4 regions of the Paenibacillus sophorae genome follow, and region 2 is predicted to be linked to each of the others. Evidence: riboswitches for the same ligand, from Rfam matches in the RefSeq annotation. Region 2 holds a riboswitch; each other region holds the start of a gene.
The links. A riboswitch is a leader RNA that binds a small molecule or an ion and turns the genes downstream of it on or off. The one in region 2 is predicted to bind thiamine pyrophosphate.

Region 1 (5,481 bases), 1.6 Mb from region 2:
GGTGGTAGACCTCCTGGAATAGAGTCAAACCGTCCACACCCGCATCGGCCAATTCCTTGTATTCCTCCATCGACAGCGGATTGACCTCGATGCTGATGGAAGAGAAATACTTTCGGAGCACCTTTACGCAATCTTTAACGTAACCGACCGGAGAGTCCTTTCGCGATTCCCCCGTCAGCAGCAGAATATGGCGTAGTCCCGTAGAGGCAATTGCTGCCGCTTCCGCTTCAACTTCTTCCAGCGTCAGCTTCTTGCGCGGAAAATCATGAATGGCGCTAAAGCTGCAGTACGTACAGTGGTTGACGCAATAATCCGCCACATACATTGGTGTGAACAGCTGAACGGCATGGCCGAAATGCGAGCGGGTGATGCGCTGCGCCTTCCGCGCCATTTCTTCCAAATGCTGGCCGGCCGCCGGTGACAGCAGGGCAAGCAGATCTTCCTTGTCCAGCTTCTCCTTGGCCAGCGCCCGCATGACATCTTCCCTCGTGTACTTCTGCCACAATTCCTTAAAGGGAATACGCTCCAAGATCATCAGTGACTCATAAAAGCTCAACAGTCTCAGTCCCCCTTCCTATACGTTCAAGAAACCGGTCAAAGGCGAAGAAGCTTCCGCCTCCTGCTGAATCGGGCCCAGCCCGGCCAGATACGCCTGCCGGCCGGCTGCAACCGCGCCGCGAAAAGCTTCCGCCATGCCGAGCGGATCACGGGCTGTGGCAATCGCCGTATTCAGCAGCACGGCGGCCGCGCCCATCTCCATCGCTTCCGCTGCCTCCGACGGACGGCCGATTCCGGCATCCACAATGACCGGCAGGCCGGCCTCTTCAATCAGGATGGAGATCAGCTCCTTCGTCCGCAAGCCGCGGTTGCTTCCGATAGGCGCCCCCAGCGGCATCACCGCCGCTGCTCCCGCGTCTCTCAGCCGGAAAGCCGCAGACAGATCCGGGCTCATGTAGGGAAGGACGATGAAGCCTTCGGCAGCCAGAATTTCCGTAGCACGGATCGTCTCCAGATTATCCGGCAGCAAATATCTCTGGTCGTTAATGACTTCGATCTTCACCCAGTTCCCCATCCCTGCCGCTCTGGCCAAGCGGGCGATACGCACGGCTTCTTCTGCGGTGCGTGCGCCGGAAGTATTGGGCAGAAGGGTCATCTGCTGCGGAATATGGCTTAGAATGTTCTCCTCCCGCGAAGAGGGATCGACTCTACGAAGCGCCACTGTGATTACTTCGGAGCCTGAACGGGCGATTACCTCCGGAATCAGCGTGTTGCGGCTGTATTTGCCGGTTCCGATGAACAGACGGCTGGACAGGGCTTTGCCCCCGATATGTAATGCATCCTGCATAATAATAATCCTCCCCTATTCGGTTAATAGAATGCTTGATAGGCTAGCCAAAATAACGGTGATACAGCGACCGGGCTTCGGCTGGATCGCCCGTTCCGTGAACGAGCACCCGTCCATCGGGAAAGATCGCCATACGGTGCTGGTCCAGTGTCAAAGACAGCATAAAGGGATTCCGCTCTGCCCGGCCATAGGCGGACAGCCGCCGCTCCCACTCCTCCAGATCAAGCCTCGTCGGCCTTGGCGGGCGAATCTGCACCGTATCCCGCCCGCAGAGTACGGCCGTTCTGGAATGGCTGCCCGGCGATAAATAAGGATAAGTGCGTTTAGCGCCGCAGGACGGGCAGTCGGCGCGCTTCAGCTTGGACGTATCCACCGACGAGTAACGATTCGTCCACAGATCGAAAGAGACCAGTGTCCCGCGCAGCGCGCTAACGTTCCCTGAGAGCCACTTCAGCGCTTCGGCCGTCTGGTAGGCAGCCGTCATCTGCACGGCGGGACCGATTATGCCGGCCGTGTCGCAGGTATCCCCTCCGGCTGGAACACTGTCCAGCAGACAGTGAAGGCAGGCGCTCTGGCCTGGAACAATCGTCATTGAAATGCCGTAGCTGCCGGTGCAGGCGCCATAGATCCAGGGAATTCCGTCCCGCGCGGCAATATCGTTTACGATCATCCGCACCTCGAAATTGTCCGCCGCATCAAGAATAAGGTCTATGCCGCGTGTATAGAGGCTGATTTCCTCCGCTGTAATATCCGCAACGATTCCTTCAACTTCCACAGAGGAGTTAACGCTGCGAAGCCTGCGGGCGGCAGCTACCGCTTTGGGAATCCGCTCAGCCGCATCCTGCTCGCTGAACAAATTTTGACGCTGCAGGTTGCTCCACTCCACATAATCCCGGTCGACGAGGGTCACCTTGCCCACACCCGAGCGCACCATCGTCTCCGCGCATGCGGAGCCAAGCGCCCCTGCGCCAATAATCAGAACCTTCGCCTGCGCCAGCTTCTTCTGACCTTCGGCTCCGATTCCGTAAAACCGCTCCTGCCTGCTGTATCTGTCCTCTCCGGCGAAATTCACCGGCCTCAGCCTCCTCCCACAAAATGCACAAGCTCGATGCGGTCCCCGTCGGCAAGGGGGATTGTTCCGTAATTATCCCTACCCACAATCATGCCGTTCAGTTCAACGACCATCCGCCTTTCTTTCCATTCGGGTCGGCTCAGCAGATCCGCAAGCGTAGCGCAAGCTTCGTCCAGCTCGATCTCGTTCCCGTTGATATAGAGCTTCATTGCCCTCACCTCCTTTCATTGCGGGCTGCCTGAACAGCTGTCCTGACTGCAGCCCGGTAAGACTTTGCAGCCGCCACAGGATCAGACGCGCCGCAGATACCCGAGAGTACGGCAATGCCCGCCGCGCCGCGTGAAATCACCTGTCCTGCATTGCCCGGTTCAATGCCGCCAATCGCAATGACCGGAACCCGGCAGGCGCGCACGGTTTCCGCAAGCCGATCCAGCCCCCGCCCTGGAAGACCCGGCTTGCTGGCCGAGGCGTATACATGCCCGTACAGGCAGTAATCCGCCCCTTCGTTTGCGGCAGCGGCTGCTTCATCCGGGGAATGGACGGAGCGCCCGATGCGCAGGCTCTGAGACAGCGGGCGGGCCGCGGCGGTTGGGAGGCTGTGCCCCGCAAGCTGAACGCCTCCGGCGCCGGAAGCCAGTGCGACGTCCAGCCTGTCGTTCACAACGATTTGTTCAAGCGGTATCCCAAGGCTGCGCATCTTCTCCACCGCTTTGAACAATTCTTCTGCTGTACGCGATTTTTCCCGTAAATGAATATAGTCTACAAAGGGCCCTACGGCCGCAGCGATAAGAATAAAGCTGTCCATTATCGCCCCGCTGCCGGATATGAGATGAATTTCGGGATCCTTTGACTTTGGCGGACACATAGCCCTATTCGCCTCCTGTGTTTATTTGTCATAAGCAGCACAAAAAACCGCCCTCCCGAAGGAAGGCGGCCGGAAACTGCAAATGGGATCGAGCCTTGACAGGCCCGGATGCAGATATTCACTCTCCACTTCCCTACGCTGGTATAAACCAGATCAGGTTCAAAGGGTCCGAACCTTGCGTTCGTCTCAGCCTTGCGGCACCCCTAGTGTTCACGCTATGCAACTATTGATCTTTCACAGCGTATCATAAATTTCCTTTTCATACCACCTTTTCATGAAAAAGCCCCAATCCGCTTGACTTGGATCGGGGCTTGCATATTCAGCGGAAATCCGCTTAATACGTTGAGAGTCGTCAACCGTTAACGATTTCGCCGCCATTCACATGAATAACCTGGCCGGTTACATACGATGAATCATCGGAAGCCAGGTAGACAAAAGCCGGAGCCAGTTCTTCAGGCTGTCCCGGTCGTTTCATTGGCTGTGTTCCGCCGAACTCGCTGACCTTCTTCTCATCGAAGGTGGACGGAATGAGCGGCGTCCAGATCGGACCCGGCGCAACCGCGTTGACGCGGATGCCTTTATCCACTAAATTCATCGCGAGCGAACGCGTAAAGCTGAGGATCGCGCCTTTGGTGGACGAGTAGTCCAGCAGTTGAGGATTTCCTCTGTAAGCTGTAATCGACGTCGTATTGACGATGGTCGAGCCTTCTTTCAAGTGGGGCATAGCTGCTTTTGTCAAATAGAACATCGAGAAAATATTGGTGCGGAACGTCCGCTCCAACTGCTCGGAGCTGATATCCTCGATCTTTTCTTGCGGATGCTGCTCCGCTGCATTGTTAATAAGAATATCAAGCTTGCCCAGACCGTTCACTGTTTTGTTGATAAGATCCTGGCAGAATACTTCGACACCGATATCGCCGGAGACGAGAACACATTTGCGTCCTTCCTGTTCGACCTGGCGCTTCGTCTCCTCCGCGTCGGAGTGCTCGTTCAGATAAGAAATGACTATATCTGCTCCCTCCTTGGCAAAAGCCACGGCTACCGCGCGGCCGATGCCGCTGTCTCCGCCTGTGATCAGGGCCGCTTTACCGAGCAGCTTGCCCGCTGCTTTGTATGCCGCCGGTTCGTATTTAGGCCGGGGCGTCATCTCCGATTCCAGACCGGGCCTGCGATCCTGATGCTGCGGCGGCAATGTCTTCTGGCTTTGTTGATTGCTCGTAGACATACTTCATTCTCCTTTCGAAAAGTTGTTAAATTTAGACTTTCCTTAGGATGTCTTGGGGATGTACAATTATTCGTTCCCTTTACGGTAATTAATTTAACCAATCGCATGAAGATCAAACACAAGCGGAGTCCAGACAAACCGAAGTTCTCACAATAGCAAAACACACGCCTCCTTTCGGAGACGGGCGAAATTGGCCGGGCTATGCTGCTATTCAAATAATCTCATTAAAAACCATAAAGAAAACCATAACCAGCAAGCATACCGCCAGCAACGCGCTCAACGTGCGGATTTTGCCGGTTTCGCTGGAGACGTCGCGGCTCTGCTTCATGCCTGCGGCCGCAAGCCGCAGCGGCTTGCTTATAACGCCGCCCAAGGCGAACATGGCGAGCAGCAGCAGTGTGACAATAATCATCCACGGGACCGAATACTCGCCTTTGGTCATCATGTAACCGCCCGTAAGCAGTTGAATGACCAAGCCATATTGGGCAATACGGTTAAACGCGCTGATTGCGCTCAGCGTCCCCTCCTTGGCTGCTGTAGAAAGCTTCTCTGTCCGGCCAAGAATGAAAGGCAGCACCAAGTAGAAACCAAGCGTCAGAGTGCCAATCATATGTAAAAACATTAAAACGCTCCAGTTCATATCATATCCCTCCCGATAAATCTATGACATAAGTTATATTAATAATGATTATAAACAATTAACTATTTAATCACAAAAAAAATCCCCATTTTATCAAGAATAAAATGGGGATGCGTTCATACTTTTGTCAATTACACATTCACTACCGACGTTACACTTCTTACCGACTCCGCCGATTTGTCGAGAGCCGCTTTGTCGAGCGCCTTGCCTTTGGTCGGATTTTCAAGTTGGGGGATATCCAGCAGAACCACGTTACCTAATTCATTCTGAGCGAGCATCAGAGCCGTGTGGGCGCCGGTAAAACCGGCGCCCACGACTGTAATCTTGTAACGTT
Region 2 (5,481 bases):
TTCCGCTCTTTCGGAAAAATGAAGACCGAGGTTCCTTCGGGAGTGCTGTCAGCCGTCCAGGCAAGCTCCATGCGGGACAGCAGCATATCGACAATAGCGAGTCCGAGCCCCGCTCCTTTCACCGGAGAATCTTCGCCTAAGCCCCTTCCGCGGTCACGAATGACCACAGTGCGTGTGCCATTGCGGTCCTCGGCGGCAATCCCGACATAACCGCCGCCCTTGGCATGGCGCACGATGTTCTGATGCAGATTGTCCAGCACACGCCTGAACCAGATCTCATCGACCTCCCAGTACAAGGGCTCACCCTCCAGTTCGATATCAACCTCCATGCCTTCCTTGATCCATATCGGGTACCACGCCGCAGCGCTTTCCCGAAGCAGCCTGAGAATATCCTTGCGCTCCGGCGACAGCTTCACCCTGCCGCTTGCAAGCAGATTATAACTTAGCAGGTTGTCGATCAGAACGCCAAGGCCGGCGATGCGCTCATCCATCAGATTGAGCGATTCTCTTCCCTGCAAGGACAGCGGTTCCTTGCCGACCTCGAACAAATGACTGCGCACAACCGTAAGCGGCGTGCGCAGATCGTGGGACAGATCGGCGATCAGCCGCTTGCGCAGCTCCTCTTCCTCCCGCTCTCTGCGCCGGCTGTCCTTAAGCTCCGCAACCATCGTATTGAATGCCTCCTCCAGCAGACCCACCTCATCGGGCTTGCCCTTTGGTATCGCTGCCGGGAGGCCGTCCCTGCCGTCAAGGGTCATCGCGGTTTGCAGCCGCAGCAGCCGTCTGCGGATTCTGGCGAAGAACAGCCAGGATACCGCCGCGAACCCGATGAACAGGACGAGTAGTACCGCAACATACCCCAAAGTCGGAAAATTGCTTGCGTCTTTCCGCAGCACGGACCTCGGAACCATCATGGCCATGAAGCCTTCGCCGGCATCGGAACGGTCGCCGATAAAAGCGACAATAGTCAGCGGATCACGATTGATGCTTTCTTTCATAAAGGCGATCGCCGAAGAAACCGTCCATGTCCCCGGGACGGAGGTCTCCTTGTCGGAGGCGCTCCCGCGCGCCTTCTTCTGCGCAGGAAGCGACAGCCGGGTGACCCCGGTTCCGTCCACCCAGAACATAGAAGCGTATTGGTAACTCCCGCCCAGTTCCCTTATGCGCGTGTCAATCTCCCGGGGAGATTTGCCCGCAAGCAGACGAGCCGCTTCATGCCATCTATTCTCCAAGTTGGCAGTGCTGGAGTAGAGCTCCAGCTCGGCCTTCGTTCTGTCGTCTCGCCGTATCTCAAACCAGTGGCTGGAAAGGGAAACTAAGATGATATTAAGAGTAAGGATAACGGGCAAGAACATCACGGCTGCCGCGATAATCAGCATGTACCGCGACAACAGCGATTGGCGGAATCCAGGAAGACGTCCTCGGGTTCTGTTCCTTCTTATCATGCCTTGACCCTGTATCCGATGCCCCGGACCGTCTCAATAATTTCCGGCATTGCAGGGTCTTTCTCCAGCTTTTCGCGCAAATAACGGATATGTACCATCAGGGTCTTGTCCCCTTCCATATAGGGCTCCCCCCAGACCGCTTCATAAATTTGTTCTTTGGTCATAATCTGGCCGAGGTGGCGCAAGAGGTAAAAGAAAATCTGAAACTGCTTGCCCGTCAGCGGTATTTCTTCCCCGCTCTCCGCCAGAACAATCCGGTTCTCCTCTTCATAGACGGTTAGATGCCCCAGTGAAAGCGGCGAAGATGAAATGCTGCCCGCACGCCGCAGCAAAACCCCGATTCTCGCGGCAAGCTCATCCGGATGAAACGGTTTGGTCAAATAATCATCGGCGAACCCCAGACCCTGAAGCTTGTCGTCGATGGACGTTCTCGCTGAGAGCATCAGAATGGGAATGTCAGGAAAAATCTTCTTTAATCGCTGGCCCACCGTGAATCCGTCCAATCCCGGCAGCATGACATCCAGAATAACCAACTGGCAGCCATCCGCCTCTTCCACGGCCCGTTCTCCACTCTGCAGCCAACGGACGGCATAGCCGCGATCCTTCAGATCTCTGGCGACGGGACCGGCAATTTGCGGATCGTCCTCGATATACAGCAAAGTGCCGCTCATGGCAGCACCTCCTTCTTGCCCTTCGTGCTGGCCGGACTTACTCGAAAAGATCTGTCCGGCGCGCAAAGGCGTTATTATTCCATATTAACAAATTCCGTCTGCATGAGAAAATGCCTTGGCGGCGCCTGCGCAGGCTTGCCGAACAGGTAGCCCTGCGCCAAAGGAATACCGAGCTCCCGGCAGAACTGAAATTCCTCCCGCCGCTCGATTCCTTCGGCCAGCACTATTCCGCCAAACTCTCCGGCTCTCTCCATAATCTCCTTAACGGCTTGCTGCTTGCCGGCATCCTGATCGCAAAAGCTGATCAGCCCCCGGTCAATCTTCACATAATCCGGCTTTAGGCTGGACATCACCTCCACCGTGGAGTAGCCCGCGCCGACGTCGTCGAGCGCAACAAAAGCGCCATGGCTTCGGCACTCGGCAAATATATAGGTGAGATGCGAAATATCTTCGATTTCTTCCGTTTCCACCACCTCAAACACAAAATCCTCCGGCCTTAGGCCCTGCTGCTCGATCGCCTCAAATGTATGGGTCAGACAGTATTGGGGGTCATAAATGGAAGAGGGCAGAAAATTGATGAACCGTTTAATTCCGTGAGGCAGCAGCTTGGCGCTGGATTCGATGGCGGAGATGCGCGCGGCCCGGTCCAAAAAGGAATGAAATCCGCTTTCTCTTGCCACCTCAAACAGTATATGCGGCTGAAACGGCGTGCCTTGCTGCAGCGGCCGCAGCAAAAACTCAAAGCCGACAATCTTCTCGGAAGAATCGACAATCGGCTGCAAATAGCTGCAAAATTCTTTATTGGCGATAATATCGATGAGTGAATGATTGCTAAAGCGGACCTGAAGCTGGGAGAGCGACATCCACCGTTCCAACTCACTTGCGGCTCCTGTTCCGATTATGGATATGGTCAGAAGCGCCGCTTCCTTCGCGGACTCGATCAGCTTCATCACATTCAGCAGCTGTTCCCGGGTGCTGTAAGAAATCTCGCATACCTCTTCCCGAAAAGATTTAAGTATAAAACCGGACGCTTGAACAGCGGATGCAAGTGAAGGAGATGCGCGCCGAATTTTTAGGATTCCCTTGTCTTCAATTGGTTCAATAGGGGAACAATGAATACAGTTCATGAACACCCTCCTTTTGGCCCACAAAAATGCAGCAACCTGAGGTCATTATAGCATGTTTTTCTGGAAAAGACGGAAATTCACCCCAAATAACCGCCATATTTCGCGTAATTTTTTTCCATATCCCGATTTTTTAATTTCCCAGGTTATTTCCCGGCAAATACCGTGCTTTTCTCCAATACTTCGCACTGATGGCGTCTTCCATGCACTGTTCCCTGGCACATGGGCGGCGGTATTATTAAATGACGGCTTCAGAATCGGCCATGGTACTGGACAACTTCAGAACCTTGCGTCTATAATTACAGCGTAAACAGCAAGGAATACCCGAAACTTCATAAACCTTGGGGTGCTGGAATTATGGCCGGCTGAGAGTGTATCCCGCAAGATACTGACCCTTATACCTGATCTGGATAATGCCAGCGTAGGAAAGCCTTAAGCGCGTGGTCGTAAAGAGACCGCCGCCGTCATGCACTCCGCCGCGTCCCGAATGTTCAGGGGCGCTTTTTTGGCATTTCAGGTTTGCGCAAATTCCCGTGGTCCCCCAAGCGGCTTCGTGATTTGCAGGTAAGCTTTTATGGAAGCGGGAATACCCGCCGCTTCAGGCATCGCTGCCCGGGGCGGCAAGACAAAGGAGAGACTATATAATGGGAGTCAAAAAATGGTTATCACTGTGCCTAACCTGCCTGTTCATACTGACAGCGGCGGGATGCGGCGGCAATAATTCGGGAGGAAACGCGGGCGGCGCTCAGGGAACCCCTGCTTCCGCTTCGCCGGAGGCATCCGCTTCCGCCCAAAGCTCGCCCAAAGCGGCGACGCCGGTAAAGGTCGCGCTCGACTGGACGCCGAACACGAATCACACCGGACTGTATGTCGCCAAAGAGCTCGGCTACTACGCGGAGGAGGGCCTTGATGTAGATATTGTGCAGCCGGGATCGGCGGGCGCAGATACGATGGTCACCTCGGGAGAAGCCGCCTTCGGCGTCGGCGCACAGGACAGTCTGACGCTGGCACGTATTCAGGGCGTCCCACTCGTGTCCATCGCGGCGATTATCCAGCATAACACATCCGGCTTCGCGGCTCCGGTCGACCGGGGCATCAAGTCGCCGAAGAATTTCGAAGGCAAAACTTACGGCGGCTGGGGATCGCCGGTCGAAGAAGCTTCCATGAAGGCCATTATGGACCCGGTCGGCGGCGACGTGAAGAAGGTCAAGCAGGTCACCATCGGCGAAGCGGACTATTTTACGGCTGTTAAGCGTGACATTGACTTTGCCTGGATCTTCTACGCTTGGACCGGTATTGAAGCGAAGCTGCGCGGCGAGCCGCTGGATATGCTGTATTTGAAGGATTACGCGCCGCAGCTCGATTACTACACGCCGGTGCTGACGACAAGCGAGAAAGAGATCGCCGAGAATCCAGAGGTGGTCAAAGCCTTTTTGAAGGCAACGTCTAGGGGTTATCAATATGCGATCGACCATCCGAAGGAGGCTGCCGATATTCTGATCAAGGCGGTTCCCGATCTTGACGCGAAGCTCGTTCAGGCCAGCCAGGAATGGCTCAGCCCGAAATACAAGGACGACGCCGCCCGGTGGGGTGAGCAGAAGACCGCTGTATGGAAAAATTACGCCGACTGGATGTACGGGCTGAAGCTGCTGGACAAACCGCTGGAGGCCGACAAGGCGTTTACCAACGAATTTTTGCCGGACGGGCAGTAAGAACTTAATAAAGTTAAGCTTTTGGTTCATTTAGTTTACAATTAATGGCATGAAAGTATTAACGGCATGAAAGGATGATAGGAATGGCAAGTACGCTGCTGAGCATTCAAGTGATTCCGAAAACGCCGGGAGGCGAAGACGTAATCCCATACGTGGACAAAGCAATTGAAGTGATTCAGCGTTCCGGCGTGAAGCATCAAGTGAATGCGCTGGAGACGACGATGGAAGGCGAGCTCGCCGACCTGCTGGAAATTGTCCGGGAGATGCAGGAGGCGCTAATCGAAGCGGGCTGCCCCAGCGTCATCTCGCAGGTAAAGATCGCCCATAATCCGGGCGGAATCAGCATGGACAAGCTGACGGAGAAATATCGCCCGTGAGTTCCAGGTGGAGACAAATCTGGCCGCCCCTTGTGGCGGTCATCTTGTTTTTGGCGCTGTGGCAGCTGTCGGTTTCCTGGTTCCATGTGGAAAAATGGATCTTGCCTGCTCCCATAGATGTATGGCACGAGGCCGTCGCCAACGCGTCCTCC
Region 3 (5,481 bases), 2.9 Mb from region 2:
GTTCGGAGCGGTTCTCCGGGGGGACGCAGGGTCGATCCGGATCGGGAAAAATAACAGCATACAGGACAACTGTGTCGTCCATATGACGGACTCAGGAACGTTTATCGGGGACAACAATACGATCGGGCATGGCTCTATCCTGCATAACTGTACAATCGGTAACAACAACGTCATCGGCATGAATGCGGTTGTTCTCGACGGGGCCGTCATTCAAAACGAAAATGTCATCGCAGCGGGCAGCGTAATTACGGGAAATACAAGAATCGAGGACCGTCAGCTCTTTACGGGTTCCCCGGGACAATTCAAGAAAGAATTATCCGGTAGCTCCTTGTGGTGGGTACAGGAAAGTTCGAACGTATATTTGAAGCTGGTTGAACAATACGACAGCAGGTATAAATATCATAGCAGTTTAAAATGAAGCCTGTGTATATCATCCAGGTAATGAGGAATTAACAAAGGATTTTTGTCATGAAGCATCTTGACTGTTCAGTCTGGAAAATATATTCTTTATTTAAAGCCTAAATCTGTTAGCTCTCTGTTACTAAAATTCTAATAAGAGGTGGTAAAGGTGGCGAATCAGGCTGTTAATTACGAAGCGAGACTCCGGGAAGCACAGGAAATTTTCGAGAAATTTAAAAATTCTATGATAGAAAAGGACATGGATAAATTTATCGAATTGTTTGATGAGAATGTCATCTTCGAATTTCCATTCGCGCCCAAAGGATATACCCTGAAATTAGAAGGGAAATCCGCCCTTTATAAATATGTAAAGGAAATTCCCAATAAGATTGAGCTCTCCAAATTTAAAGAACCGACTTTTCATCTGACTCTGAACCCCAATGTGATAATTATTGAATTTGGAATCGAAGAAGGGCAGGCCATAATAACCGGTAAGCCTTATCTGCAAAGTTATATTTCCGTGATTGAAACGAAGGAAAACAAGATCGTTCACTACAAGGATTATTGGAATCCGGTTGTCGCGCTTGCAGCTCTTGGGGAAGAGTCCTCGTTCCTGGAAGTTTACAAAGCGCAGCAGCAATAATATCCAATTACTATGGTCAAACGTTAGAGGAAGTAACAGGAATGACTTTTTACGAGTGGTCAGAGGATTGGAAAAAGAAATACGGAAATTGAACAAAGACTAAGCAAACAAGAGAAGGATACTCAATAAACAGCGGCAGCCTAAGACTTCTTTAGACTGCCGCTTCATAACCTTAAAAATTAAAGATACAATCCGTGCTCCGCCTCCGCAAACTGCTGCGATTTCTCCTTCATTCCCCGCTCAATCGCCTCGCTGTCCTCCAGATTATGTTGCTTGGCATACTCCCGGATGTCCTGCGTGATTCTCATGCTGCAAAATTTCGGTCCGCACATGGAGCAGAAATGCGCCGTCTTGGCGCCCTCCGCAGGCAAGGTCTCGTCGTGATATTCGATCGCCCGCTCAGGATCGAGCGACAGCTGGAATTGGTCCTTCCAGCGGAATTCGAACCGGGCTTTGGACAGCGCGTCGTCCCGCTCCTGGGCTCCGGGATGTCCTTTGGCCAGATCGGCCGCGTGCGCCGCGATCTTATAGGCGATGACGCCTTCACGGACATCGTCCTTGTTCGGAAGTCCCAAATGCTCTTTGGGCGTCACGTAGCAGAGCATGGCGGTGCCGAACCAGCCGATCATCGCTGCGCCGATGGCTGAAGTAATATGGTCGTAGCCTGGAGCGATATCCGTCGTAAGCGGCCCCAGTGTGTAAAAAGGAGCCTCCTTGCACACTTCCATTTGGCGGTCGACATTTTCCTTAATTTTGTGCATCGGAACATGGCCCGGTCCTTCAATCATAACCTGCACATCATGCTTCCAGGCAATCTCGGTCAGCTCACCCAGGGTGTCCAGTTCGGCGAACTGCGCTTCGTCATTGGCATCGGCGATGGAGCCCGGCCGCAGGCCGTCTCCAAGAGAGAATGCGATGTCGTAAGCCTTCATGATTTTACAGATATCCTCAAAATGGGTATACAGGAAGTTCTCCTGATGATGGGCGAGGCACCAGGCCGCCATGATCGAGCCGCCTCGGGAAACGATACCCGTAACTCTTTTTGCCGTCAATGGAACATAACGGAGCAGCACACCCGCATGAATTGTGAAATAGTCGACACCCTGTTCCGCCTGCTCAATCAGCGTATCGCGAAAAATTTCCCAGCTCAGCTCATGCGCCTGACCGCCGACTTTTTCCAGCGCCTGATAGAGCGGCACCGTGCCGACAGGAACCGGAGAGTTGCGGATAATCCATTCCCGGGTCGTATGAATATGGCGGCCTGTGGAAAGATCCATAATAGTATCCGAGCCCCAGCGGGTGGCCCAGTGCATCTTCTCTACTTCTTCGTCAATAGAGGAGGAGACCGCGGAATTTCCGATATTAGCGTTGATCTTTACTAGAAAGTTCCGCCCGATGATCATCGGCTCGCTTTCCGGGTGATTGACGTTGCAAGGAATAATAGCTCTGCCGCTGGCGACTTCGTCCCGGACAAACGCCGGATCGACATTTTCGCGAATTGCAATGAACTCCATTTCCGGCGTGATGATCCCTTTGCGGGCATAATGCATCTGTGTCACGTTGGCGCCGCTCTTCGCGCGCAGCGGCTTCCGTCTTAATCCCGGAAAAACTTCTGCGTTAGGGTCCTGCTCCGTATTCCGCAGTCCGTTATCCTCTGGCTTTACATTCCGGCCCTCGTATTCCTCCGCATCTCCGCGTTCCAATATCCAGTTCCGGCGGAACGGGGACAGCCCTTCCCGGATGTCGGTAACGACTTGGCAGTCGGTGTAGGGGCCGCTTGCATCGTATACCCGCACGGGAGCATTTTCCGATACGCCATCAACCCCGGCAGTATCGCTCAGCGCAATCTCGCGCATCGGCACCCGAATATCCTCCCGCGAACCTTTAACGTACACTTTTTGACTTTGACTTGTCATTTCAATTCCTCCTCTTAATGGTGTGAAGCGCCGGAGGAGGCCAGGTACGCAAAAAAGACCGCACCCGAAGAAGCGGTCTTTGAACATACAAAGCCTGTGACGATTCCTCCGCTGGCATTACCCAGATCAGGTATTACGGTCGATGGCATAGGGCCATCCTCTCAGCCCGGCTGTTTCCGAGCTCCCGTGTCTATGAAGTTGTCTATTACAGAATATCCTAATCGCTGGAAAAGCACAAGCTACTTTTGCTTTATTTGCCGCCGGATTCCCAGCGCGTTAGCCAGAGACTCGGCCGCGTTCTCCAAGGAAAGGAGTGAATTTGTCCCGTGATGTAAGCTTTGCAGCGCATGTTCCAAGGTGGCGGCATACGGATTAATCTCTTTCAAAACGAGACGCCGTGCGCCGGAGGCGGTATATTCCGTTAAAGCAGCATCAGACTGATTACCAGAATCCTTTTCCAGAAAAACCAGCTTGCCTGATTCAAAATACGCTTCATAGCCGACAGTAAAGGGATATCCGTCAGGCATTCCCGAGGAAGAGACGATTTCCGCAATCGCGCCGTCCCGCCCGAATACGGCCCGGACCAGCGACTGGCGCGCATCCCTATATTCCGTTCCCCAGGCGGAGATAAGCTCCGGAGAATCCATGATCCCGCCAATAATATCCAACTCATGGATCATGAGATTCACAGGGATGGTGTCCAATCCGAGGTCCCCCCAGAGCGGCGGCGTTTCCCTTTTTAAAGTGAGAGACAGCAGCTTGCCGTATGTACCCTTCAGGCAGGATTCGCGCAAAAAGGCGTAAGCCGGGTCAAAATGGATAAACCGGTTAACGAGGACTCTTTTGCCGGAGCTTCTTTCCGCATCCAGCATGGCCGCAGCCTCTTCCACCGAGCAGCATACGGGCGTTTCGCAGAACACATGCTTTCCATGCTCAAGCGCCTTGACCGCAACCTCGCAGTGAAGAGAGGTCGGCAGGCACAGGTCGATGACATCAATATCCGGATCGCGCAAAATACCGCCAATATCCCGGGCAATCTCTACATTTAGCTCCTTCTCCAGTTGCGCCAGCTTAGCATCGTTCCTGCCGAACACGATCAATCGTCCACACAGATCCACTGACTTCAGCAGCTTGGCATGATATGTTCCAAATCCTGTTCCGAGCACAGCTACATTCATAAGTTCCAACTCCTTCAAAGGTTATGGACCTATGATATACTTGTATTGTTGACAGCAGAATGGCAATGATTTGAGGCTGTCTGTGAAATTTTCTGTCCGCTGATAAAAGGAGGGGTGTTATGAGGCTGCATCGGCTGGTTGCGATATTATTGCTGCTGGAATCAAGAGGGAAGCTGAAAGCAAAAGAGCTGGCGGAAGCGCTGGAAACCTCCGTCCGTTCAATTTACCGCGATGTGGATACGCTGGCTGAATCCGGTGTACCGATTGTCAGCGCTCCGGGGCCGTCCGGCGGTCTTTCGCTGATGGAAGGGTATACCGTTGATCTAAAAAGTTTACATAATGACGACGTCGTTCACCTGTATCTGACGGGACTTGGCATTTATTCCGGCGCGGGAACCGAATCAGGACATAAGCTCCGGAGCGCGCTGCTGAAGCTGGAAAAAACGCTGCCGGATGAATACAAACCGGATTTGCATAAGGCTAAGTCCCGGTTTTATTTTGACGATACGCCCTGGTGGCGCGAGCGCCCTGATGCTCCCTGCCTGGAAACGGTTCGTGCCGCGCTTTGGAAATCGCATAAGCTGACGATCCATTACCGCAAGCCGGGAGGAGAGTTGTCTATTCGAGATGTTCGGCCTTATGGGCTGGTGGTGAAGCAGGGTGAATGGTATCTGGCTGCATACAGTGAAATGGTGGAGGAAGTCCGGACGTTTAAATGCGAGCGAATATCAGCTGCTGAACAGTTAGAGGGAGGGTTCGAAATTCCGGCGGACTTCTCATTGGAACATTATTGGAAAGGCAGCAATCAGTCATTTAAGCGGTCGCGGCAAGAGAGGGAGGTTTATCCGGTAATTCTCAGGGTGAAAGAGCCGAGCGTGAATTTGCGGAACAAGCTGGAGATTCTGCATACCGCTTGGGAACAGAATACGGCCCTTCTGACGGTGAATATGTATGGTTATGAAGCGGCCTGCCGCGATATTCTGGAACTGATCGGCTGCGGCGAGGTCGTTGCGCCTGAAGAGCTTAGAGCTTTTATCAAAGATAAGCTGGATGAGCTTCGTACTTTTTATGGGGATTGAATAGGGGGATACAGCTTTCGGGACAAGGAGGACACGGGTTACCCGTCTCTAATAAAAATTGGATAACCCGTGAGTCAACCGCATTGTGAGGCTGTTGCACAACGAGACTAGAAAACTTTATGCCGATACGGCTCTGTGTGAATGTTACCTCGCCTGTTTGCCCTGACATTTTTTGCATACCGTCAGCTTTTCGCCTTGAAGTCCTTTGGCCGTATATAATAGTTTGATCCGTGTGCTGCCGCACAGGGGGCAAGTTCCCCTCCCGC
Region 4 (5,481 bases), 2.4 Mb from region 2:
TGGCTACCATGACCGGATCTACAACCAGATTGTCCCATCCGTATTGGCGGATTTTGCCGGCGGCGGTCCGGATAATTTCCCCGCTGAACAGCATACCGGTCTTGACCGCATCCGGGGTCAGATCCTCGCCAATGGAATCGAGCTGCCGCGCCACAGCTTCCGTATCAAGCGGATACACGCCCTGGACCCCGAGCGTATTCTGCGCCGTTACCGCGGTCAGCGCCGACATGCCATAGACCCCCAGCTCCTGAAACGTCTTAAGGTCAGCCTGAATGCCCGCACCTCCGCCGCTGTCAGAGCCGGCGATTGTTAACGCCTTGTATACGTTCATATTTTTCGTCTCCCTTGCTGGATCATTCCTGTTTAAACTTCCCGGATTCTCGACAACTTCCCGTATTCCTCCGGCGTAAGAAGCGCCAACTGGTTCAGGAGTTCGATCTGGAAGCTGCCTGGACCCTGCTCAGCCGTCTTGGCGGCGGCGATTTCGGCGGCGACTCCGTAAAAGGAGAGGGCTTCGGCCGCTGCTTCCAGCGGGGAATCCCCGGCAACTGCCAGAAAAGCGGCTACGACAGAGCTTAGCAGGCAGCCGGTTCCGGTTACTTTGGTCAAAATGGGGTTGCCGTTGGCTGCGATATACGTTTTGTTACCGTCGGTGATAATATCCTCTTTCCCCGTAACAATGGCGATGCATCCGAGCTTTTTCGCCGCTTTTTGGGCGACTGCGGTCGTGTCGCCGTCGCCTGCGCCTGCATCCACGCCTTTAATCGACCATGTTTCCCCGATGACATTGGCAACCTCGGCTACATTGCCCCGAAGCGCGGTTATCTTCATTTCGGAAACGAGCCGATGCGTTACTTCCGTCCGGTAGACAGTAGCGCCCGCTCCTACCGGATCGAGAACCACCGGGACACCGTGTTTGTTGGCCGACTGGCCAGCCAGCAGCATAGCCTTAATGGAGTGATCGTTAAGCGTTCCGATGTTAATCAAGACAGCGCCGGACATCGCGGCGACATCCGCCACCTCTTCATGCGCATCCGCCATAAACGGCGAAGCTCCCAGAGCCAGCAGGCCGTTGGCGGTAAAGTTAGTGACGACAATATTCGTGATGTTGTGGATGAGCGGGTTATTTTCCCGAAGCTTAGTGATGAAAGACATTTGGAATTCCTCCTATTTTTATAAATTAATAAAAGCGTCCTCAGCCTTAATATCCGCAGGCAGCAGTCCGTTGCCTTCCAGCCACTGATGCACTTTATCCCAGCTTTCCGCATCCTGAAATCCGAAATCCTTATCTCCCGCGTCCATCAGCGGCAGCAGCACTTTCAGGCTCTGCGTCTCAATTTCCTTGTCGAGCGGAGCGGTCCCGTCTTCATGCGCAAGCAGGATGGACAGCGCCTCATCGGGATGCTCATTCACGTATGCTTGGCCTTCCCGCATCGCTGTCAGAAACTTGATGAAATCATCTTTATGCTGATTAATTCCCTCATCGCTTGCAACCAGCACAAGCTCGGAATAATCCGGCACGCCATATTTTGCAGGGTCAATGGAGGTGACGGGATGGCCTTCTTTTTGCAAAATGAGCTGTTCATGGTTGATGAAACCGCCCATTATGGCGTCAGTCTGCCCGGTGGAAATGGCCGGAATTAAGTCATAGCCCACATCCACAAAGTTCACCTTCTCCGGATCTCCGCCATCGGCTTTGACCATCGTCTTAACCATCGCTTCATACAGTGGAATGGAAGAATACCCCACCGCTTTGCCAGCCAAATCCTTCGGCGTATGTACGGAACTGTCCGCAGGGACCATCAGGTGAGTCAGCGGATGACGGACAATGGAGGCCAGTGCTTTCACGGGAATCTTCTCCCCCCGGGCCATCAGCACCTGCGGCTGGTAGCTCAGCGCCAGATCGACCTTGCCTGCCGCGACGAGCTTCAGCGCGTCATTCGTGTCCGCCGGCATCTGGATCTCCACATTAATTCCCCGTTTGGCGAAGAAGCCCTTTTCCTGAGCGGTGTACAAAAAAGAATGCACGGCGTTCGGGTACCAGTCGAGCATAAGCGTCAGCTTGTGCGCAGGCTCCGCCGGACTTTCGGTTTGAGAAGCGGCAGGCGAAGGAGAAGCGGAGGCCGCGGAATCGCCGGATGGCGCGGAGCCGCCGCAAGCGGCCGTTAACAGAAGAAGCGAGATAGCAGGCAGAAGCAATAAATTTTTAATACGGGTAAAAGATTTCATCAATTAGAACCTCTTTTCTTAAGAATCTGATGCTCCAGCAGCCGTACGGCCAGGAAAAGTACTACACCGAGACCCGACAGGAGAGCAATCGCTGCGAACATCTCGGCGCTGTGCAGGCTTCCCGCCATGCGGCGGCTGTAGTAACCAAGTCCGCGCGTTCCTCCCAGCCATTCTCCGATGGTTGCACCGATCACGCAGTACACCACCGACAGCTTCAGCCCCGAGAAAAAGGAGGGGAGCGCAAGCGGAATGCCGACCTTGACCAGCAGCTGCCTGCGGTTCGCGCCCATAGTCAGCAGCAGCTCCTTATAGGCGCCGCCGCTTTTGGCGAGCCCGTCGTATACGCCGACGACGACTGGAAAGAATGCGGTCAGAAAGACGACGGCGACCTTGCTCCACAGCGAATAACCGAACCACATAATAAAAATGGGGGAGAGCGCAATCAGCGGAATCGTCTGGCTGATGATGATAAAGGGATAGAGCGCTTTTTCTAATGTCCGGGAAAGGTGCATGCCGATCCCGAGCAGAATGCCGCCAACCAGCGACATCAGACAGCCGACAGCCACTTCTTCAAGCGTGGCTGGCAGATGCGTGCCCAGCAGCAGTCCGGCGTTCTGTACCAATGCGGTCCAGACCACGGAGGGTGCAGGGAGGATAAAGGACGGAACATATCCTGAGCGTACGGAAGCTTCCCACACGGCGAGAATCAACAGCAGCAGGAGAAGGAAGGCTCCGTAGCGGCGAGATCCTTCCTTAAACGGTGCGCGTTTCATACAGCCTCCGCTCCAGCTCGGCCCGCAAAGAGACAAAGCCAAGCTCGTAATTCATTTCCAGCCGCCGGGGTCTTGGCAGTCCCACGTTCAGCTCTTGAAGGGGGCCGACGCTGCCGGACGGCATCAGAAAGATGCGGTCACTGAGCAGAATAGCTTCCTCCAGATCATGCGTGATGAACATAACGGTCCGCCCCAGCTCTCCCCACAGCTCCAGCAGCCAGCGGTGCATGTCCCGCTTCGTCATGGCGTCAAGCGCGCCGAATGGCTCATCAAGCAGCATCAGCTCTCCGCCGGTCATCAGTGTACGGAGAAAAGCGGCCCGCTGGCGCATCCCGCCGGATAGCTCATGCGGATAGGCAAGCTCATAACCGGCGAGTCCGAAACGCTCCAGCATTTCCCATACCGTAGCTGCTCCGCCCTTACCGGCCCGGCCTTTGATCTCTAGCGGCAGCAGACAGTTGTCCAGCACCGTCCGCCAGGGCAGCAGCAGGTCCTGCTGAGGCATGTAGGCGATTTGGCCGAGCCGGTTCTCACCGCGGGCGCTGCCTTGCAGCGCGATTTCTCCCTGCGCCTCGGCAAGCAGTCCGGCTATCGCTTTGAACAGCGTGCTTTTGCCACAGCCGCTGGCGCCAATAATGCTGACGAATTCACCCTGGCGGACCGTTAACGAAAGATCCGAGAATACGAGCTTCTGCTGCGGAAACGAAAAAGAAAGGCGGCGGAGAGATAAAAGCTCTTCGATAGTCGGTCAACCCTCCTTATAAATGAATAAAGGCCCGTCCAAATCCGGAAGGAAATGGACGGGCCCCCAATTATCCGCCGTACAAGCGCTGGCCGTACGGGGCGTAGATAGGTAAGCTTCAGGTTCCACTTCCCTCCGCTGGTATAATCCAGATCAGGTTCCAAGGGTCCGAAGCTCGCGGCTTCGTCTCAGTCGGACGACTCCCCTAGTGAAATTGCGGTCTTTATTCGGTTATGAACTTATCAACTATACCATATTCCGGGCCGTTCCCTCAATGTACCATTTGGGTCTAACGGATTCGAAGTCACCAATGATCGGGAATGCTTACGGAAGGCAGCAGCTTGGTAGCCATATCGCCTTTAGCTGAATTAACTTGCGCCTGCGTGAGAAAAACGCTTCCTGTGAGGTCAGCGCCGCTTAAGTCGGCATCTCTAAAGTCGGCGCCGATCAGATCAGTCATTCTCATGTCGGAATCTCTCAGGTCGGATGCAATGAGCAAAGCGCCTCTCAAGTTAGCGCCTCTAAGGCCGGCTCCTCTTAGATTTGCGCCTATAAAGTTGCTTCCCCTACGGATTTTGTTCTGTAATTTTTGATTTTTATTAGGCATTGGCGCAGCTTTGGCCCGTACCCGTTCGCTTGCTTGCAGAAGCAGGTCATTGACAATCGCCCGATGGGCGGGGACGTTAAGCTCCAGAATCGAGCGCGGATTCAGACGGGTGAGCTCTTCCGTTTTTTCAAGAACATTCCGCTATGACCAAAATGAACGCTCTACTGTCTTGTGGGTGCTCTTTAAATGGCATTTCTCGTTTATCCGGTCTTCAAGTTAAAGCTGCAAAGCCGCATTATCATCAATCTTTGCCGCTTTCGCAGGATCGGCTGACATCAGCCGGTCATACATGGTCTGATCCTGAGCGCTGTCTTTTCTTTAGTGCATCTGTAGTTGAAGCGATAAACAAGCTACCAATATTTTAGTCATTTTAGATTGATTGATCTATAAAAGTGGGAAATTACCTTCCTGTAACAACTCCGTACTTGTACGTTTCTGATGGTCTGATTCAAAAAAAGAAAGGAAGTTTAAACATGAACAATAACAGATACAAGGGATTAGCGTTAATCCTGCTCGCTGTTTCCGAGTTAATGTTGGCACTTGATTATCTTTCCGCAACGATATTCTCAGCTTCATTCGGTACACTATACTTTTCCTCTTGTCTCCAGTGGGTTCGCCAAAATGATCGCCGCCGGAATGGGACTTGGTGCCATTGATTTTCAGTTTCTAACGGGGCTTTCTCAGCCGGATTGGCTTGGAACATTCATCAAGAAGCTAGTTAGCCAAAATAAAATGATAGAGGGAGAATGAAAAAACATGGAGAAAAAACCTGTTCTTGAACCGGAAGCACAAAATTTTGTTAAGGCAACAGCCAATCCGCCATTTTTATTTGATTTAGGACCTGAACAGGGGCGGATTGCGGTCGATGAAGCCCAGGCGGGCGAGGTTCAAAAGCCAGACGTGGACATTGAAGATATCAGTATTACAGGTGGTCCAAGCGGCCACGTATCCATTCGGATTCTACGTCCGAAACACGTTGCTGAGAAGAACCTGGCTGTCATTCTGTACATACATGGTGCAGGTTGGGTGTTCGGCAACGCACACACCCATGATCGGTTGATCCGTGAATTGGCTGTGAAGAGTGGAGCTGCACTTGTATTCCCGAATTACAGTCTGTCCCCTGAAGTGAA

Region 1: linked by a shared signal. The riboswitch ahead of KP014_RS12355 (thiamine phosphate synthase) and the one ahead of KP014_RS05075 (ABC transporter substrate-binding protein) in region 2 are both predicted to bind thiamine pyrophosphate.
Region 3: linked by a shared signal. The riboswitch ahead of thiC (phosphomethylpyrimidine synthase ThiC) and the one ahead of KP014_RS05075 (ABC transporter substrate-binding protein) in region 2 are both predicted to bind thiamine pyrophosphate.
Region 4: linked by a shared signal. The riboswitch ahead of KP014_RS16270 (ABC transporter ATP-binding protein) and the one ahead of KP014_RS05075 (ABC transporter substrate-binding protein) in region 2 are both predicted to bind thiamine pyrophosphate.

Annotation. Positions count from the first base shown of each region.
Region 1 covers NZ_CP076607.1:2,629,956-2,635,436, reverse strand. Annotated here, with positions in the region: gene thiH (2-iminoacetate synthase ThiH) at 1-556, opposite strand, end outside; gene KP014_RS12370 (thiazole synthase) at 575-1,345, opposite strand; gene KP014_RS12365 (ThiF family adenylyltransferase) at 1,389-2,417, opposite strand; gene thiS (sulfur carrier protein ThiS) at 2,423-2,626, opposite strand; gene KP014_RS12355 (thiamine phosphate synthase) at 2,632-3,282, opposite strand; TPP riboswitch at 3,396-3,497, opposite strand; gene KP014_RS12350 (SDR family oxidoreductase) at 3,635-4,507, opposite strand; gene KP014_RS12345 (hypothetical protein) at 4,719-5,147, opposite strand; gene KP014_RS12340 (lactate/malate family dehydrogenase) at 5,279-5,481, opposite strand, start outside.
Region 2 covers NZ_CP076607.1:1,049,732-1,055,212, reverse strand. Annotated here, with positions in the region: gene KP014_RS05090 (sensor histidine kinase) at 1-1,445, opposite strand, end outside; gene KP014_RS05085 (response regulator transcription factor) at 1,442-2,116, opposite strand; gene KP014_RS05080 (EAL domain-containing protein) at 2,191-3,243, opposite strand; TPP riboswitch at 3,573-3,685, shown strand; gene KP014_RS05075 (ABC transporter substrate-binding protein) at 3,885-4,952, shown strand; gene KP014_RS05070 (thiamine-binding protein) at 5,036-5,329, shown strand; gene KP014_RS05065 (ABC transporter permease) at 5,326-5,481, shown strand, end outside.
Region 3 covers NZ_CP076607.1:3,949,865-3,955,345, reverse strand. Annotated here, with positions in the region: gene KP014_RS18675 (gamma carbonic anhydrase family protein) at 1-418, shown strand, start outside; gene KP014_RS18670 (nuclear transport factor 2 family protein) at 644-1,042, shown strand; gene thiC (phosphomethylpyrimidine synthase ThiC) at 1,222-2,958, opposite strand; TPP riboswitch at 3,043-3,156, opposite strand; gene KP014_RS18660 (Gfo/Idh/MocA family protein) at 3,198-4,136, opposite strand; gene KP014_RS18655 (helix-turn-helix transcriptional regulator) at 4,256-5,215, shown strand; gene KP014_RS18650 (hypothetical protein) at 5,360-5,481, opposite strand, start outside.
Region 4 covers NZ_CP076607.1:3,440,911-3,446,391, forward strand. Annotated here, with positions in the region: gene thiD (bifunctional hydroxymethylpyrimidine kinase/phosphomethylpyrimidine kinase) at 1-331, opposite strand, end outside; gene thiM (hydroxyethylthiazole kinase) at 364-1,155, opposite strand; gene KP014_RS16260 (ABC transporter substrate-binding protein) at 1,174-2,229, opposite strand; gene KP014_RS16265 (ABC transporter permease) at 2,229-3,002, opposite strand; gene KP014_RS16270 (ABC transporter ATP-binding protein) at 2,983-3,744, opposite strand; TPP riboswitch at 3,858-3,961, opposite strand; partial or broken gene KP014_RS16275 (pentapeptide repeat-containing protein) at 4,049-4,492, opposite strand; gene KP014_RS16280 (alpha/beta hydrolase) at 5,108-5,481, shown strand, end outside.